3 regions of the Aureimonas sp. SA4125 genome follow, and region 3 is predicted to be linked to each of the others. Evidence: predicted binding sites of a transcription regulator. Region 3 holds the regulator's gene; each other region holds the start of a gene.
What was found. Region 3 encodes PhoB, which activates phosphate uptake and scavenging genes when phosphate is short. Its sites were predicted from a motif close to TGTCATNNANCTGTCAT; they were not measured.

Region 1 (5,865 bases), 2.1 Mb from region 3:
CGCGCCCCATGACGGTCACGCTGTCCCGCATGCCCATGAATGAGTTGCAGGCGCCCGGTTCCTCGGCGCTGCTGCGGCTGATGACCTGGCTGTCGCCGGCCTTTCCGGTCGGGGGCTTTGCCTATTCGCACGGGCTGGAATCGGCGATCGCGGAGCGGCGTGTCGCCGATGCCGCAACGCTGTCGAAATGGCTCGAGACGCTGCTGCTGCGTGGCAGCGGCTGGAACGATCTCGTGCTGTTCGCCGAAGCGTTTCGTGCGGCGAAAGATCTGGATTCCACCCGGATGGCGGCGGTGTGCGAACTGGCGCTCGCGCTCGGTGGCTCGATGGAGCGACGGGCCGAAACGCAGGCGCTCGGCGCAGCCTTCGGCGCGGCCGCGCAGCCCTGGCATGACGCTGCGGCAACGACGGCAGACCTGCCGGACGCGCCATATCCGGTCGCCGTCGGGCGCCTGGCGGGCGTCGGCGACATCGCGCTGCTCGACGCCCTCACCGCCTATGCCCACGGCTTCTGCGCCAATCTCGTCGCGGTCGCGACGCGGCTCGTTCCGCTCGGGCAGAGCCAGATGGTGCTCGTTCTCCACGCTTTGGAGCCCGTCCAACTTTCGGCCGCCCGGCGTGCCGAGGGTTCGACGCTGGACGATCTCGGCTCCTCGTCTTTCCTCTCCGACATTGCCGCGATGCGGCACGAAACCATGACAACAAGGCTTTTTCGCTCATGACGTCACACAACGGACCCCTCCGCGTCGGCATCGGCGGCCCCGTCGGTTCGGGCAAGACCACTCTGGTGGAGAAACTCTGCAAGGCGGCGCGCAGCAGCTGGTCGATCGGCGTCGTCACCAACGACATCTACACCCGCGAGGACGCCGAGGCGCTGGTACGGCTGCAGGCGCTCTCCAGCGACCGCATCATCGGCGTCGAAACCGGCGGTTGCCCGCATACCGCCATCCGCGAGGACGCTTCGATCAACATCGCCGCGATCAAGCAATTGCGGGCCCGCCATGCCGATCTCGACCTGGTCCTGGTCGAATCGGGCGGCGACAATCTCGCCGCGACCTTCTCGCCCGATCTCGTCGACCTCTCGATCTACGTCATCTCGGTCTGCCAGGGCGACGACATTCCAAGAAAGGGCGGGCCGGCGATCACGCGGTCGGATCTTCTCGTCGTCAACAAGACCGATCTCGCGCCCTATGTCGGGGCCGACCTCGAGCGCATGCACGCCGACACCGCGCGCGGCCGCAAGGATCTGCCGACGGTGTTCGCCGACCTGTCACGCGGCCAGGGCCTTGCCGACATCCTCGCCTTCCTCGTTGCGCAGGGAGGCTTGCCCGCGATCGCCGCTGCGGCCTGACGATGGCTCGGCTGTTCTTGAAGAACCCGCTCGGCATCCTGGCGGAAGGTGCCGAGGGCGGGATCGTCGTCGAGGACGGCCGCATCGCCGAACTGGTTCCCGCGAGTGCGGCCCCGTTGGGGCCCGTGGACGAGACGTTCGACGCCTCTCGCCACGTCGTGCTGCCGGGCCTCGTGAATGCCCATCACCATTTCTACCAGACCCTGACCCGCGCCCATCCGGCGGCAGTGGACAAGGAGCTGTTTCCCTGGCTGACCAGCCTCTACCCGATCTGGGCGCGGCTCGATCCCGACGCCTTCCGTCTTTCGGTCCGGCTCGCTTTGACCGAGCTCCTGATGTCCGGCTGCACGACCGCTGCCGATCACCACTATCTTTTCCCGAAAGGGCTCGAGAACGGCATAGACATCGAGGCGGAAGAGGCGGCGAGCCTCGGCATAAGGGCGACGCTCACCCGCGGCTCGATGAACCTTTCGCAGAAGGACGGCGGTCTGCCGCCCGACGGCGTGGTGCAGGACGAGGACACGATCCTGGCCGACAGTGAACGGCTGATCGCCCGATACCACGACCGCGCCGAAGGCTCGATGCTGCAGATCGCGCTTGCGCCCTGCTCGCCCTTCTCGGTGACCAAGAGCCTGATGGTGCAGAGCGCCGAGCTGGCCGAGCGCGAGGACTGCCGGCTGCACACCCATCTCGGCGAGACAAAGGACGAGAACGACTACTGCCAGAAACTCTTTGGCTATCGCCCGCTCGACTATCTGGAGGAGGTCGGCTGGCTCGGGCCCCGGACCTGGCTCGCGCACGGCATCCACTTCACCACCGAGGAATGCGCCCGCCTCGGCCGCCACCGCGTCGGCATCTGTCATTGCCCGACTTCCAACGCCGTGCTCGCTTCCGGCTTCTGTCCGGTCGAGGGACTGATGGCCGCCGGCAGCCCGGTCGGCCTCGGCGTCGACGGCTCGGCCTCGAACGATGCTTCCAACCTCATCGAATCCGCCCGTCATGCGCTGATGGTCGGTCGGTTGCGCACGCAGTCCGCGGCGGCGGTCACCTCACGCGACGTGCTGCGCTGGGGCACCGAGGGCTCGGCCGCCTGCCTCGGCCGGAGCGACATCGGCCGCATCGTCGTCGGCCTGCAGGCGGACCTCGCGCTGTTCGCACTGGACGAGCTGCGCTTCTCCGGCGCGCACGATCCGGTCGCCGCGCTCGTCCTCTGCGGCGCGACGCGGGCCGACCGGGTGATGGTCAAGGGAACGTGGCGCGTCGTTGACGGCATGCCGCTGGGCGTGGACGTCGCGCGGCTGCGGGCCGAGCACGGGGCGGCGGCGGCGCGTTTCGCCTGAGCCGGCGGCGGCGTCCACCTGCCGCCGGAGGGCGGTTGCCGGCCGTTTCCGCCATATCGTCACATGATTGTCAGGTCGCACGCGTATCCGGGTCGCCTCATCCTGGGCGCTCCGGGACGCCCGGAGACTGCCATGCCGACGACCCACCCCTCGCTCGATCGATTCAGAAGAGTCCGTCATCCGGGCCCGCCGCCACGGCTCGGCAGCCGCTACGACGCCGAGGGGCAGTTTCTGCCCGAGCACGGCAATACCGTCGTCTGCCACCTTGTCGAAGGCTCGTCCTCAGAGGCCGCGGTGATCGGCGCCCGGTCCCGCATCATGGCCTTGGCGCCGGCGGGAAAGCTCGCCTTCACGCCTCCGGGCAGCCTGCACATGACGCTGTTCGAAGGCGTTCTGGAGACCCGCCGCACCCCTTCCGCCTGGCCGCAGGACATGCCCTTCGACACCTCCATCGACGCGTTGACGTCGTATTTCCTCAGGCGACTCGAAGGCTTCGAGGGCCATGGCGCCTTCAAGGTCGCTGTCGTCGGCGTGACGCCGAACGGACTGAAGCTCGCAGGCGCCAGCGCGAAGGACGAGGCGGTAATGCGCGCCTGGCGCGACGCCCTGACGGTTCCCTTCAGCTATCGCCAGCCGCAGCATGACGACTACAGCTTTCACATGACCTTCGCCTACATGATCGACTGGCTCGAGGACGACGATCTCCCTGTCTGGGAGGCGGCGCTTGCCGCCGAGCTGCTCGCGCTGCAGCGCGACACCCCGATGCTCGACCTGCGCCCGCCCGCTTTCTGCCGCTTCGCCGACATGACGCATTTCGAAGAGTTGCTGGTGCTTGGCTGAGGCAATGGCCGGCAGCGGCCGTCGAGGTCTGTGCCCGCCCGTAGGAGCCCACGGGTTCCGTGAAAATCCGGCAGGCTCTACAGTGCCTCGATCCGAAACGGGGCCGCGTAGAACGCCTCCTCCAGATTGTTTCCCTCGCCGCCGCGGTCGATCACCAGGAAGTCGCTCATGGCATCGATCGAGACCAGCGGGTGGTGCCAGGTGTTGCGGCCATAGTTCACGCCCTGGCCGCCGCGGGCGACGAAGGCGACCGGCTTGCCCGGCCTGCCGCCCTCGTCCGGCGCCACGACGATCAGGAAGGGCCGGTCGTGCAGCGGCACGAAGGCCTGGCTGCCGAGCGGGTGGCGCTCCATCATGGCGATTTCCAGCGGCAACGAGAACGGCTTGCCGCGGAAGATGTTGACCAGCGGGCGGCCGCCCTCGGCCGCGACGTCGATCTTGGCGAGGTCGTGGAAGCGCGTCGTCGTGCCGCCATTGATCAGCCGGATCGAATCCGCATTGTCGGGCTCGATCACCTGGCCGAAAGGCTCGAAGCCGAGCAGCGTCAGCGGCTCGGCGACGAGGAGGCGGGGTCCTGCCGCCCGCTCATCGTCCGGCGGGATCATGCTTTTCGGCCAAAGAGGCGGAGGCGCGAGATCCCGCCATCGGGATAGATGTCGAGACGCACATGGGTGACCGGCCCCGCATCGGCCGCCGGCGTGAATTCCGCGATGGCGTCTGCGGCAAGCTTCGTTTCGCCGAGAAGCAGGGGCCAGGCGGCGCTCGCCGCCTCGATCTCGGCGGCCGCGGGGTCGGCGTCGAGACGGATCGCCTTCAGCGAGAAGCGATCGGGAAAGTTGCCCTTGAAATGGCGGGTGTCGATGTGGATCCGCTCGACGGTGCCGGCATGGCCGAGTTTCAGGACGCACCAGTCATTGCCCGGCCGGCGGCGGCGGGCGGTCTCCCAGCCGTCGCTCATCACGGGCGCGCGGCCGGGCGCCAGCATGTTGGCGGGCGCGCCGTAATGCGCGTCGTTCCAGGCGATCGCCGTGCCGCCGTTTTCCAGCGCCACGAGGTCGACTGTCGCGTCGGCGGAAACGGTCGACCAGTCCTTGTCCACCGTGCCGTAGACGCGCAGCCGGGCAACGCCGCCATCGGGATAGATGTGGAGGCGCAGCCAGCCCCAGCTGCGGTCCGACGCCGTCTCGATGACGTGGTGGCTATCGCCCTTCAAGGCCCGGCGCTCGACCAGCACGGACCAGTCGCCCTCTCCGGGTTCGCCCGGCGTGTCGGCGACCTCGATCATCGCTTCGGGCGGAAAATTGCCGGTGAAGAAGGCCGTGTCGATGTCGACGGCATGGATCCGGCCGCGCTGTCCGAGTTTGACGATGCAGAAATCGTGGCCCGCGACGCGCTTCCGGCGCGACTCCCATCCGTCCATCCATTTGCCGTTGTCGTCGAACCGGTCGGGATAGAAGACCGGTGCCTCGGGGGCGATAAGCCGGCTCTTGTCGGCGAAGAAATCGTCGCTGGCGTGGGTCACGACGGTGCCGAGGCGGGGATGGGCAAGGTCGATGCTGCGCTTCAGGAGCGCCTCGGCCTCTTGTGCCGGGGCGGCGGTGATGAAGCGGTCGCTCATGCTGTGTCTCCGAAAAGGCTCTGGATGCGAAGGGTGGCGATGCGCTCGACCTCGCGCGCCGCCTTGGCCCGCTCGGTCTCGGGATCGTTGTCGAGGCGGGCCTCGAAGGCGGCGAGGATGTCCTCCTTGGTCCTGCCCTTCACCGCGACGATGAAGGGGAAGCCGAAGCGCTGGACATAGCGGGAGTTCAGTTCCTCGAAGCGGGCGAGTTCAGCAGGTGTAAGCCGATCGAGTCCGGCCGAGGCCTGTTCGTTCGACGACTCCGCGGTGAGTTCGCCCGCGAGGGCCAGACGGCCCGCAAGATCGGGGTGGGCGCGCAGAACGCCGAGGCGTTCCAGGTGGCTTGCCCGGCGGAAGGCGGTGGCCATGGCGCCGGCCAGCCCCGCGGCGCTGTCGTGCGCGGCGGAGAGGCTACGATCAAAGGCGCGCTCGGCGACGAACGGCGAATGCTCGAAGACGCCGCCGAACGTCTCGACGAACACGTCCCGCGCCATCCGACTCGGCTTGAGGCCCGGCGCGTAGGGAAAATGTTCGCGCCAGTGGCGGGCGATGTCGACGCGCCTGGCGACCCAGACGTCCGGCTTCGAGCCGACATAGTCGAGGAAGCGGGCGAGCGCCGCGGCTCGGCCGGGGCGGCCGACGAGTCGGCAGTGGAGGCCGATGTTCAGCATCTTCGCCGCGCCGGCCTGCCCTTCGGCATAGAGCACGTCGAAGGA
Region 2 (5,865 bases), 2.2 Mb from region 3:
CGACGACATAGCCGCGCTGCGCGCCTTCGCCCACGCAAAGAGGGCGCCGGTCCCCCTCTTCGCGTCTCGATCCGAGCGGCACGCAGCGATCGCTTTCGCTGTAGAGCGTGATCGGATCAAGGGCGATCGGCGCGTCTTGGGCGCTCGCACCGGTGACGACGACACCGGACAAAATTGCCCAGCCCAAAGGCTTAACTCGCCGGCACATCCGCACACCTATAACATGATTCTTGCAGTCATGTTTCGGATACGAAACATGAGTATAGGAGTCAATATAGCTGGCTTACAATTGGAATCTGTCTAAACAACACCGGCTCTGTCGGTCTGCGGCGAAGCAGACGGCGCCCTTCAGGAAAGCAAGACCGAGGCGATTGGCCGAGGTCTTGGGATCGGCAGGCCTCTTCGACACGACCGGGCGTTGACAGGCGATAGGCGAGGCATCTCGCCAGAGGTGGCAAGCCGCATGCGCGGCCCTCTTGGACATGCTCGGCGCCGACGGCCGGCCGCCTCGCGGCGCGACTTGAAACCCTTGCAGCGCATGTGGTCTCGGCGGCCTGTCACAGCACCGCAATGTTGGCGCGGCATGTGTCAACGACTTGCCACTGGATCGGACCGTCATGCTCAGGAATTTTCGAACACCACGCGCGGCGCTCGCGGTAATCCTCCTCTGTTCGGGCGCGCGTGCCGAAGACGCCGGGCACGCGACCGCCGCCGGCGACCTGAAGATCGTCCACGCCTGGACCCGGGCGGCGGACGCGGGGAGCGACGCCCTGGTCTTCATGGAGATCGAGAACGCAGGCCCGGCCGATCGCCTGATGGGCGGCAGATCGGCACGGGCCGGCTCGGTGACGGTCGTCGGACTGACGATCGTCGACGGCGACGTCGCCACGACCGCGACGGGACCTGTCGACGTGCCACCCGGCGAGATCGAGCTGGATCCGGGGGGGCTGGCCCTGGAACTGCGCGACCTCGGGGAGCCTCTCGTCGTCGGCAGCGAAATGGAGGTGATCCTCACCTTCGAGCGGGCTGGCGACGTCGTCATCCCCGTCGAGGTCGAAGCGATCGATGCCAGGCAGCATAGCCATGCCGGGCATGAACACTGAGCCGAGACGTTTGTCGGCGGCATCCGGCCGGTTGCCCTCCCTGCCCGGTGCGCATCGGGGAATCGTCACGCGGCCGTCATGCAGGTGACTTACGAAGAGGCCATCGAGCCGGCCCGAATGGGCGGTCGAACGTCTTTCCTGTTGGAGGTTTTCCATGAGCCGCGTCGCTTCGATGCTCCTCGCCGGCACTTCGCTGGCGCTCGTCACCTGCATTCCCGCTGTTGCCCAGGAGGCATTGCCGCAGGCGAGCGACAGCTATTTCACCGCCGCTGAGGCCGACCTCGCCCAGCGTCTTGCGATGCAGCCGATCACGGGTACGGCCAAGAACGTCATCATCATGGTCGGCGACGGGATGAGCGTTGCGACCGTCACGGCCGCCCGCATCCTCGACGGTCAGAAGCGCGGCGTCGACGGCGAGTCGAACAACCTCGCGGTCGACACCTTCCCTTTCATGGCGCTGGCCAAGACCTATTCGCATGACGGCCAGGTGTCCGACTCCGCGCCGACCGCGACGGCGATGCTCGCCGGCGTCAAGACGCGCAACGACGTGATCGGCGTCAACCAGACGGTCGCCGTCGGCGATTGCCCGGCCGCCCTCGCCGGCGAGGTCACCTCGATCTTCGAAATGGCCGAGGCCGCCGGCAAGGCGACCGGCGTCGTCTCGACCGCCCGCATCACCCACGCCACCCCGGCCGCGTCCTACGCGCACACGCCGGTCCGCGACTGGGAAAGCGACAAGGACATTTCGGAAGAGGGCAAGGCCGCCGGCTGCAAGGACGTCGCCGACCAGCTCGTCAACTGGACCGCCGGCGACGGCTTCGAGGTCGCCCTGGGCGGCGGTCGCGCCTACTTCATGCCGGCCGAAATGGCCGATCCGGAAGACGCCGAGAAGACCGGCCGCCGCACCGACAAGCGTGACCTCACCGCCGAATGGACCGCCAAGTCCAACAACAACGTCTTCGTCTTCGACCAGAAGGGCTTCGACGCCGTCGACGTCGCCTCGGGCGCCAAGGTGCTCGGCCTCTTCGACATGAGCCACATGGAGTACGAGGCCGACCGGGCCAAGGACGCCGCGGGCGAACCCTCGCTGGCCGAGATGACCACGATGGCGATCGACCGTCTGGCGCAGAACGACACGGGCTACGTCCTGATGATCGAAGGCGGCCGCATCGACCACGCCCACCATGCCGGCAACGCCCAGCGCGCCCTGGAAGACACGCTCGCCTTCGACGCCGCGGTCAAGGCCGTGCTGGAGAAGACCAACCGCGAGGACACGCTGCTCGTCGTCACCGCCGACCACGGCCACACGATGACGATCAACGGCTATCCCAAGCGCGGCAACCCGATCTTCGGCAAGGTCGTCAATGTCGACGACGAGCCGGAGCTGGCCGGCGACGGCAAGCCCTACACGACCCTGAGCTATGCCAACGGCCCCGGCGCCTACTTCCCGCCGGTCGGCAAGGACGAGGACAAGTCGAAGGCGCAGCCCGCTGGCCTGCGCCCCGATCTCAGCGACGTCGACACCACGACGATGGATTACCTCCAGCCGGCCACCGTGCCGTTGTCGAGCGAGACCCATGCCGGCGACGACGTCGCCGTCTACGCCTGGGGTCCCTATGCGCACCTCTTCCACGGCACGGTCGAGCAGAACTATGTCTACCACGTGCTGAGCCACGCTTCGGGCCTCGGCAAGAAGCAGTAAGGCGCGATCAAGGAGAGGATCGGCGGCCCCGCTTGCGGTGCTGCTCGACCTTCGAGGGCCGCCGGTCTCCCTGACCGGCGGCTTCGACATTCGCGGAGGCAAGACAGATGCTCGACAGACGCCGCTTCCTCATCTCGCTCGCGCTTGTCGGCACCGCCGGACCCATGGCCGTTGCGCCCGCCGCCGTGCCAACCATCGCGTTCGGCGATCTCTACGAGCGCCAGACCGTGTTCTCGCAGCGCGCGAAAGACCTCGAAGGCCAGACGATCGAGATGCTCGGCTTCATGGCGCCGCCGCTGAAGGCGGAATCGCGGTTCTTCGTGCTGACGCGGATGCCGATGTCCGTCTGCCCCTTCTGCGAGACGGAGGCCGACTGGCCGAGCGACATCATCGTCGTCTACACCGAGGATCCGATCAGCGTCGTGCCCTTCAACTTCCCGATCCGCGTCACCGGCACGCTCGAGCTCGGGACGACGAAGGATCCGGAAATGGGCTTCGTCAGCCGCGTCCGGCTTCAGAATGCCGACTTCGAACGGGTCGGATGACCGCCCCGCAGCTCACTGCCGAGGGAATCGTCGTCCGCTATGCCGATTCCGGCGGGACCGATATCGCCGTCCTCGACAGCGTCTCCTTCGCGCCCATGCCCGGCTCCCTCGTCGCCATCACCGGGCCGTCGGGTTCCGGCAAGTCGACGCTTCTCAGCGTCCTGTCCGGCCTCGTGCGACCGCAAGCGGGGCGCGTCAGCGTGGCAGGCGCGGACATCTCCGCCTTGTCGGAGGCCCGCCGCGACCGCTGGCGGCGCGACACGGTCGGGCTCGTCTTCCAGAGCTTCCACCTGATCGACGAGCTCAGCCCGCGCGACAACGTCGTCGTCGCCGCCTGGTTCGACCGCCTGTCGGCCAGGCCGTTCCATGCCCGCGCGGATCAGCTTCTCGAACGACTCGGCGTTCCCACGCGCCGCAAGACGCTGAAGGGTTTTTCCCGCGGCGAGAGGCAGCGCGTCGCGATCGCGCGGGCTCTCCTCTTCGACCCGCCCCTCATTCTCGCCGACGAGCCGACGGCAAGCCTCGACAGCCTTTCCGGCCGAGAGGTCGCGACCCTGCTCCGGGCCCTCGCCCATGACGAGGGGCGGACAGTCGTGACGGTCACGCACGACCCCGCGCTGATCGCGGTCGCCGACGTCGTCCACGAGCTGGCGCAGGGGCAACTTCGCCAGAGGCCCGCGCCGTGAACCCGTTTCCGATCGTCAAGACCCTCTACGACAGCAACCGCGCGACCATCCTTCTCTTCATCGGGCTGGTCGCGCTCGCGGTCGCGCTCGGCGTCGCCGTCTCAGCGCAGGAGCGCGCGCTGCGGCAGGGCAGCGCCAGGGCCGCCGATCGCTTCGACCTGATCGTCGCGGCACCGGGAAGCCAGACGGACATTTTGATGAATGTCGTCTACCTCCAGCCCTCGGCCGTGGAGCTTCTGGCCCCGGAGACCGTGGCAAGACTGCTCGCCGAGCCCAAGGCGACGCTCGCCGCCCCGATCGCCTTCGGCGATTCGGTCGCCGGCTTCTCCGTCGTCGGCACGACCGCCGCCTTCGTCGACAGGCTCTCGGGCCCCCTCGCCGAGGGCCGGTCCTTTGCGGCGGAGACGGAGGCGGTCGTCGGCTTTGCCTCGCCCTATCCGATGGGCGCGACGCTTCGGCCCGCGCACGGCCATGGCGCGGCCGCCGAGGGGCCGCACGATTCACGGCTGATGGTCGTCGGCCGCATGGCTCGGACGGGCACGCCCTGGGACACCGCCATCGTCGTTCCCGTCGAGCAGAACTGGCGTGTCCACGGCCTGCCGACGGGGCATCCGCCGGGAGAGACGCGGATCGGCCCGCCCTTCGACTCGGCCTTCCTCCCGGGCGTTCCGGCCGTCGTCCTATCGCCCGATACGGTGCCGTCGGCCTATGGCCTGAGGAGCGCCTACCGGTCGGAAGTGACGACGGCCTTCTTCCCGGCCGAGGTGCTCGTGCAACTCTATGCCGTTCTCGGCGACATGCGGTCGGTGATGGACATACTGACCTTCACGACGCAACTCCTCGTCGTCGCCGCCATCCTCGCCGGCCTGATGGCGCTCATCCAGCTCCAGACCGAGCGCCTGGCGGTCCTGAGGGCACTCGGCGCCTCGCGTTGGTACATCTTCGCCGTCGTCTGGACCGGCGTGACGGCGATGATCGCGATCGGTTCCGTCATCGGCATCCTCATCGGCTACGGCCTGGCCCAGATCCTGTCGATCGTCATCACCCGCGAGACCGGCATCGCCATGACCCCGACCCTCGGCAAACCCGAGCTGATCCTCGCCGCCCTCGTGGTTGCCGTCGGCGGGCTCGTCGCGCTCCTGCCCGCCGCTCTGCTGCATCGGCGTCCCCTGGCCGAAACGCTGCGCGGCTAGAACACGTCGATCGGCGGGGTGACGTTCGCATCACGCTCGAAGGGTGCCGGCGAGACGGTGCGCCGAGCGGCGCCTGCCGTATGCTGGTTCAGGCCGCGAGTTCGGCTGCGATGGTGCCGCCGACGTCGCGCGCGGTCCGGGAAACGCCGATGAGGGTTGCGGAGGCCGGACCCGTCCAGTCACCATAGCCAAGCAGCCAGACACGAGGATCGGCCACCGATCGGGCCCCGTTCGTCGCCACGCGGCCGTCGTCACCGACGATCCCGAGCGGGCGGAGGTGATCGAGATTGGGCCGGAAGCCGGTGCACCAGATGACCGCGTCCACCGCCGTCCGCGTGCCATCGCGCCAGACCACGCCGTCCGGGGTGAACCGGGCGAAGGGCCGCACGGCGTGGAGCACGCCGCGCGCGCGCGCCGCCTGCACGGGAGGTACCATCACCACGTTGCCGAGCCCGCCCTCGCCCGTGGACGGTTCGCGTCCCTCGCGGGCGGCCCGGAAACGCTCCGTGGCGCGTTCGAAGAGGACCCGGCCATCGACGTCGTCGGGCAAAAAGAGGGGCGGCTCGGGCGTGACCCAGATCGCGTCGGCGACGAGGGACACTTCCGCCAGGATCTGCGCGCCCGAATTGCCGCCGC
Region 3 (5,865 bases):
GTCGATCTTCGAGAACGTCTCCTACGGCCCGCGCATCCACGGCCTGGCGAAGTCCAAGGCGGACCTCGAGGAGATCGTCATCACCAGCCTGCGCCGCGCCGGCCTCTATGAGGAGGTCAAGGATCGGCTCGACGAGGCGGGCACCGGCCTTTCCGGCGGCCAGCAGCAGCGTCTCTGCATCGCCCGCGCAATCGCCGTCTCGCCCGAGGTGATCCTGATGGACGAGCCCTGCTCGGCGCTCGACCCGATCGCCACCGCCAAGGTCGAGGAACTGATCGACGAGTTGAAGCAGAACTACACCATCGTCATCGTCACCCACTCGATGCAGCAGGCGGCGCGCGTCAGCCAGGTGACGGCGATGTTCCATCTGGGCAACATCGCCGAGGTCGGGCCGACCGAGAAGATGTTCCAGAACCCCGACGACAAGCGCACCCAGGACTACATCACCGGCCGCTTCGGCTGAGCCGGCCAGGCACCAGCGCACCCACGAACAACAGACGGGACGGGCGGGCGGTCGCGAGGCCGCGGCTTTGACCGAGAGAACCGGGAGACCACACATGGACGAACATATCGTCTCATCCTACGACGACGAACTGAAGTTCATCGTGCGCCGGATCTCCGAAATGGGAGGCCAGGCCGAGCGCATGGTCGAGCGTTCCGTTGCGGCGCTGATCAACAGCGACTGGGGCCTGGCGCAGTCGGTCGTGGCCGATGACATGCTCCTCGACGCTGCCCAGCGCGAACTCGACGAGCGCGCCATCATGACCATCGCCAAGCGCCAGCCGATGGCGCAGGACCTGCGCGAGATCGTCGGGGCCATCCGCATCTCCAGCGATCTCGAGCGCATCGGCGATCTCGGCAAGAACATCGCCAAGCGAGTCATCGCCGTGCACGAGCACCAGCAGCCGATCAAGCTGGTGCGCGGCATCGAGCATCTGTCGGAACTGGCGATCGAACAGCTGAAGGAAGTGCTCGACGCCTACGCGTCGCGCGATCACCTGCGCGCCCAGACGATCCGCGATGCCGACGAGGACATCGACGCGATGTACACCTCGATCTTCCGCGAACTCCTGACCTATATGATGGAGGATCCGCGCAACATCACCGCCTGCACGCATCTCCTGTTCAGCGCCAAGAACATCGAGCGGATCGGCGATCACGCCACCAACATTGCCGAGACGATCTTCTACATCAAGACCGGCCAGCAGATGGAAGCCGACCGCCCGAAGAACGACACGACGGCGTCGATGACCATCGAACTGCCCGGCAGCGCGCCGGCGCCGGGCGGCGCAGGGGAATAATGGCATGAATGCGCGGATCGCCGTTGTCGAGGACGAGGAGGCGCTCTCCGTCCTCCTGCGCTACAATCTCGAGGCGGAAGGCTACATCGTCGACACCATCGCGCGCGGCGACGAGGCCGACATCCGCCTGAAGGAGATCGTCCCCGACCTCCTGATCCTCGACTGGATGCTGCCGGGCCTTTCCGGCGTCGAGCTCTGCCGGCGGCTGCGCACGCGGCCGGAGACCGAGCGCCTGCCGATCATCATGCTGACCGCGCGCGGCGAGGAATCCGAGCGGGTGAGGGGCCTGTCGGTCGGTGCTGACGACTATGTCGTGAAGCCCTTCTCGACACCGGAACTGATGGCACGGGTGCGCGCCATGCTGCGGCGCGTGCGGCCGGAGAAGATCTCGACCCTCCTGAATGCCGGCGACATCGATCTCGACCGCGAAACCCACCGCGTCCGCCGTCTCGGTCGCGAGGTGAAGCTCGGACCGACGGAATTCAAGCTGCTGGAATTCTTCATGCAGTCGCCCGGGCGCGTCTTCTCGCGCGAGCAATTGCTCGACGGCGTCTGGGGCCGCGACATCTATGTCGACGAGCGCACCGTCGACGTCCATGTCGGGCGCCTGCGCAAGGCGATCAACCGCGGCCGCCAGCGCGACCCGATCCGCACCGTCCGTGGCGCCGGCTACGCCCTCGACGAGAACTTTTCCGCCAGCGCGAAGGCGGTACGGCCGGGCATGCCAGCGGTGGCAGGGGCGCGCGACAGCGCGGCGGAGTAGCGCTCTCGCCTGCAAGGCGGCCGTCCGGACGCCCTCGCAATTGCCTGGAAACGGCGCATACTGCGGGCTGGCCCCGGAGACTCCCATGGCAGAGAGCAAATGGGAGATTGGTCTTGGATCCGTCAATCTGGCGGCATCCGCGCTCATCGCGACATTCACCATTTTTGCGTTCACAGGTCAGAACGAGCTGTTCACCGAGCAGGGCAAGCAGAGCGATCAGCTCGGCACCCTGATCGCGGAGACGGCATCGCTCAACCGGAAGGTCGACACCGTCGTCGATCGTGCCGCGCAGATCGAGCGGAAGATCGAGATCTCCCAGCTCAGTCCGAGCGTCATGATGGCGAAGGCGGGTTTTCCGGTGACGTCGGACGTGCAGCTTGTCTGGCTCGGAGACGAGATTGTCGCGTTCCCGCGCTCTCCGGAAGCCGAGCAGATCCTGAAAGACAAGAAATACCTGCCGCTGCAGGTGGATCCGACGATAGCCGGCTATGTTCTCGACCAGCGCGCCGCCAGCATCGTGAAGCAGGTGCTCGACGGCATGAACGTCGACGGAACGCCGAGTCCCTGGCGCCCATAGGTTCAACCGGACCCATCGCCTCTGCCGCAGTGACCTCTGGGCCGCATCCGAACGCTGGAGCGCCGCTTGGTCCGGCAATGCGCCGCCTCATCCGGCAGCGCTTGTCGCTTAGCGAACGCGTCGACGCTCGGAGACCGGCTGAAACGCGATCTTGGCGTGGTAGAGGCAGTAGGGCGAGGCGTCGTTGGAGTGGTTGCCGCAGAAGCGGAACTCCGGCGACAGCGGATCGCCCAGCGGCCACTTGCAGGTCCGCTCGTTCAACTGGACGAGGGTCAGGTTGCGCGAGATCGGCACGACCTCGGCCGAGACGAGCGGCCGGGGCTGCTCGGCCACGGCGTCGATCTCTTCTTCCATCTTCAGGGCCGTGGCGCCGTGCGACCCGCCGCCGCTCGAGCGCATGATGCGGGGAGCGGACTGCATCGAGACGAGGCGAGCCGGCATCTCCATTTCGACGACCGATTCCACCACCGCGGCGGCCGCGACCTTCGGCTGCGCCTGCTCCTGCGCGGATACATGCGCTTTCGCCCGTCCCTCGAGCTTCAGGCGGTGAACCTTGCCGATGACCGCGTTGCGGGTGACGCCGCCGAGTTGTCCGGCGATCTGGCTCGCGCTCAGCCCCTCGGTCCAGAGTTTGATCAAGAGATCCACTCTTTCTTCCGTCCAGCCCATCACGAGCTCCTATTCTGTGCTACGGCAGAATCCCTCCCCGGCTTCCAACCATGGTTGGAAAGGGGTACAACATATATTGGTAGATTAGGGCCTGCCGCACGAAATCTAGTATCTGAAGGAAATTTACCCTATCGCGTGACTCGGTGACAAGAGTCGCGGGGAGCGTGTGGAATCGAAATGTCGCTTTTCCCCAGATACCGCGGAAGTTTGTCAGGGTTCGATCGCGAAAAACGCTTGTCAGTGGGGCCGTCATGAGCATAGCGCGCTCTCTGGAAAAGCCTGCCACCCGTATCGATTGACAAGCTCGCCGGGGCGCGTGGTATAGCTCAAGGCCACGCAATGCATCATCGGCCGCCGATCGAAGCCTGCCCCTGCGGCAGGCTTTCAGCATTTCCGGGGCCCCGGAAATCACCTCGAGCCTTCGGATACCGCCCGCCGGGCACACAGCGAGTTCCTGTCATGCCGAACGATTCCGCTCCCGTTTCACCCCTGTTCTCGACCTACGCCCGCGCGCCCCTGCGCTTCGAGCGAGGCGAGGGCGTCTGGCTGGTGACGGAGGAGGGGCAGCGCTTTCTGGATCTCGGAGCGGGCATTGCCGTCAACGCGCTCGGCCATGCCCATCCCCATCTCGTGGCGACACTGAAGCATCAGGCCGAAAAGCTCTGGCACACCTCCAATCTCTACGAGATTCCGGGGCAGGAGCGCCTCGGCGCGCGGCTAACGGCGGCGACCTTCGCCGACAAGGCCTTCTTCACCAATTCCGGTGCGGAGGCGCTCGAATGCGCCTTCAAGACCGCGCGGCGCTACCATTTCGTCAACGGCAATCCCGAGCGCTTCCGCATCCTCAGCTTCACCGGCGCCTTCCACGGCCGGACGCTGGCGACCATCGCCGCCGGCGGCCAGGCGAAATATCTCGAAGGTTTCGGCCCGAAGGTCGACGGCTTCGACCAGGTGACGTTCGGCGACCACGCTGCCTTGAAGGCCGCGATCGGGCCGGAGACGGCGGCGATCGTGATCGAGCCGATCCAGGGCGAGGGCGGCATCCGCTCGGTGCCGCCGCAGTGCCTGCGCGGCCTGCGCGAGCTCTGCGATGCCGAGGGCATCCTTCTGATCTACGACGAGGTACAGACGGGAGTCGGCCGCACCGGCAAGCTCTTCGCCTATGAGCATTCCGGCGCTGCACCCGACATCATGGCCGTCGCCAAGGGCATCGGCGGCGGTTTCCCGCTCGGCGTCTGCCTGGCGACGGAAGAGGCGGCGCGCGGCATGACGGCGGGAACGCACGGCACCACCTACGGCGGCAATCCGCTGGCCATGGCCGTCGGCAACGCCGTGCTCGACGTCGTTCTGGCGGAGGGTTTCCTGGAGCATGTCCGTGACATGTCGCTGCGCTTCAAGCAGTCGCTGGCCTCGCTCGCCGACCGCTACCCCGACGTCATCGAGGATATTCGCGGCGAGGGCCTGCTGCTCGGCATGAAGGCGAAGGTCCCGAACACCGTGCTCCTGACTGAGCTGCGCAATCACGGCGTCCTCACCGTGCCGGCTGGCGACAACGTACTCCGCATCCTGCCGCCGCTGATCATATCGGCCGACGAGGTGCGCGAGGCGATCGATCGGATCGAGCAGGCGGTGTCGTCATTGTCGCTGGGCGCCGCGAGGAAGTCGGCATGAGCGGGGCGACGCAAGCCCCGAAGCATTTCATCGACATCGCGGACATGCCGGCGGCTTCGCTGCGCAGCATTCTCGACGATGCCGTCGCCCGCAAGGGCCTCGGCCGCGACGGGCCGCGGCCGCTGCAGGGCCGGGTGCTGGCGATGATCTTCGACAAGCCCTCCACCCGCACGCGCGTCTCCTTCGACGTGGCGATGCGCCAGCTTGGCGGCGAGACGCTGTTCCTTTCCGGTACGGAGATGCAGCTCGGCCGCTCCGAGACGATCGCCGACACGGCGCGCGTCCTGTCGCGCTATGTCGACGCCATCATGATCCGCACGACCTCGCACGACCGGCTCCTGGAAATGGCGGAGAATGCGACCGTCCCCGTGATCAACGGCCTCACCGACGACACACATCCCTGCCAGATCATGGCCGATGTCATGACCTTCGAGGAGAAGTGTGGACCCGTCGCCGGCAAGACCTTCGCCTGGAGCGGCGACGGCAACAACGTCCTGAACTCGCTGATCGAGGCGTCGAGCCGCTTCGGCTTCGCCTTGCGCATCGCGACGCCCGAGGGCTCCGAGCCCGACGCCGGGCGTATCGCGCGGGCCCGCAGCGAGGGCGGCCAGATCCTGACGACCTTCGACCCCGTCGAGGCCGTCACCGGCGCCGACTGCGTCGTCACCGATACCTGGGTGTCGATGGGCCGCGAGGATTTCGCCCGCGGCCACAACGTCTTTGCGCCGTTCCAGGTGAACGAGCGGCTGATGGCGCATGCCGCCCCCGACGCGCTCTTCATGCACTGCCTGCCGGCGCATCGCGGCGAGGAAGTCACCGACGGCGTCATCGACGGTCCGCAGTCGGTCGTCTTCGACGAGGCCGAGAACCGGCTGCACGCGCAG

Region 1: a site for PhoB is predicted at 2,749-2,765, ahead of Sa4125_RS19070 (DUF1868 domain-containing protein). Genes of this name have one in related genera too.
Region 2: a site for PhoB is predicted at 1,167-1,183, ahead of Sa4125_RS18725 (alkaline phosphatase). Genes of this name have one in related genera too.

Annotation. Positions count from the first base shown of each region.
Region 1 covers NZ_AP025032.1:4,031,371-4,037,235, reverse strand. The annotation lists gene Sa4125_RS19090 (urease accessory protein UreE) at 1-43, shown strand, start outside; gene Sa4125_RS19085 (urease accessory protein UreF) at 9-722, shown strand; gene ureG (urease accessory protein UreG) at 719-1,351, shown strand; gene Sa4125_RS19075 (8-oxoguanine deaminase) at 1,354-2,691, shown strand; gene Sa4125_RS19070 (DUF1868 domain-containing protein) at 2,824-3,531, shown strand; gene Sa4125_RS19065 (ureidoglycolate lyase) at 3,609-4,136, opposite strand; gene alc (allantoicase) at 4,133-5,149, opposite strand; gene puuE (allantoinase PuuE) at 5,146-5,865, opposite strand, start outside.
Region 2 covers NZ_AP025032.1:3,945,625-3,951,489, forward strand. The annotation lists gene Sa4125_RS18715 (TonB-dependent receptor) at 1-187, opposite strand, end outside; gene Sa4125_RS18720 (copper chaperone PCu(A)C) at 618-1,103, shown strand; gene Sa4125_RS18725 (alkaline phosphatase) at 1,258-2,805, shown strand; gene Sa4125_RS18730 (hypothetical protein) at 2,913-3,350, shown strand; gene Sa4125_RS18735 (ABC transporter ATP-binding protein) at 3,347-4,036, shown strand; gene Sa4125_RS18740 (ABC transporter permease) at 4,033-5,229, shown strand; gene Sa4125_RS18745 (ArsO family NAD(P)H-dependent flavin-containing monooxygenase) at 5,318-5,865, opposite strand, start outside.
Region 3 covers NZ_AP025032.1:1,211,995-1,217,859, forward strand. The annotation lists gene pstB (phosphate ABC transporter ATP-binding protein PstB) at 1-463, shown strand, start outside; gene phoU (phosphate signaling complex protein PhoU) at 558-1,301, shown strand; gene phoB (phosphate regulon transcriptional regulator PhoB) at 1,306-2,064, shown strand; gene Sa4125_RS05545 (hypothetical protein) at 2,150-2,641, shown strand; gene Sa4125_RS05550 (GcrA family cell cycle regulator) at 2,750-3,310, opposite strand; gene Sa4125_RS05555 (aspartate aminotransferase family protein) at 3,770-4,981, shown strand; gene argF (ornithine carbamoyltransferase) at 4,978-5,865, shown strand, end outside.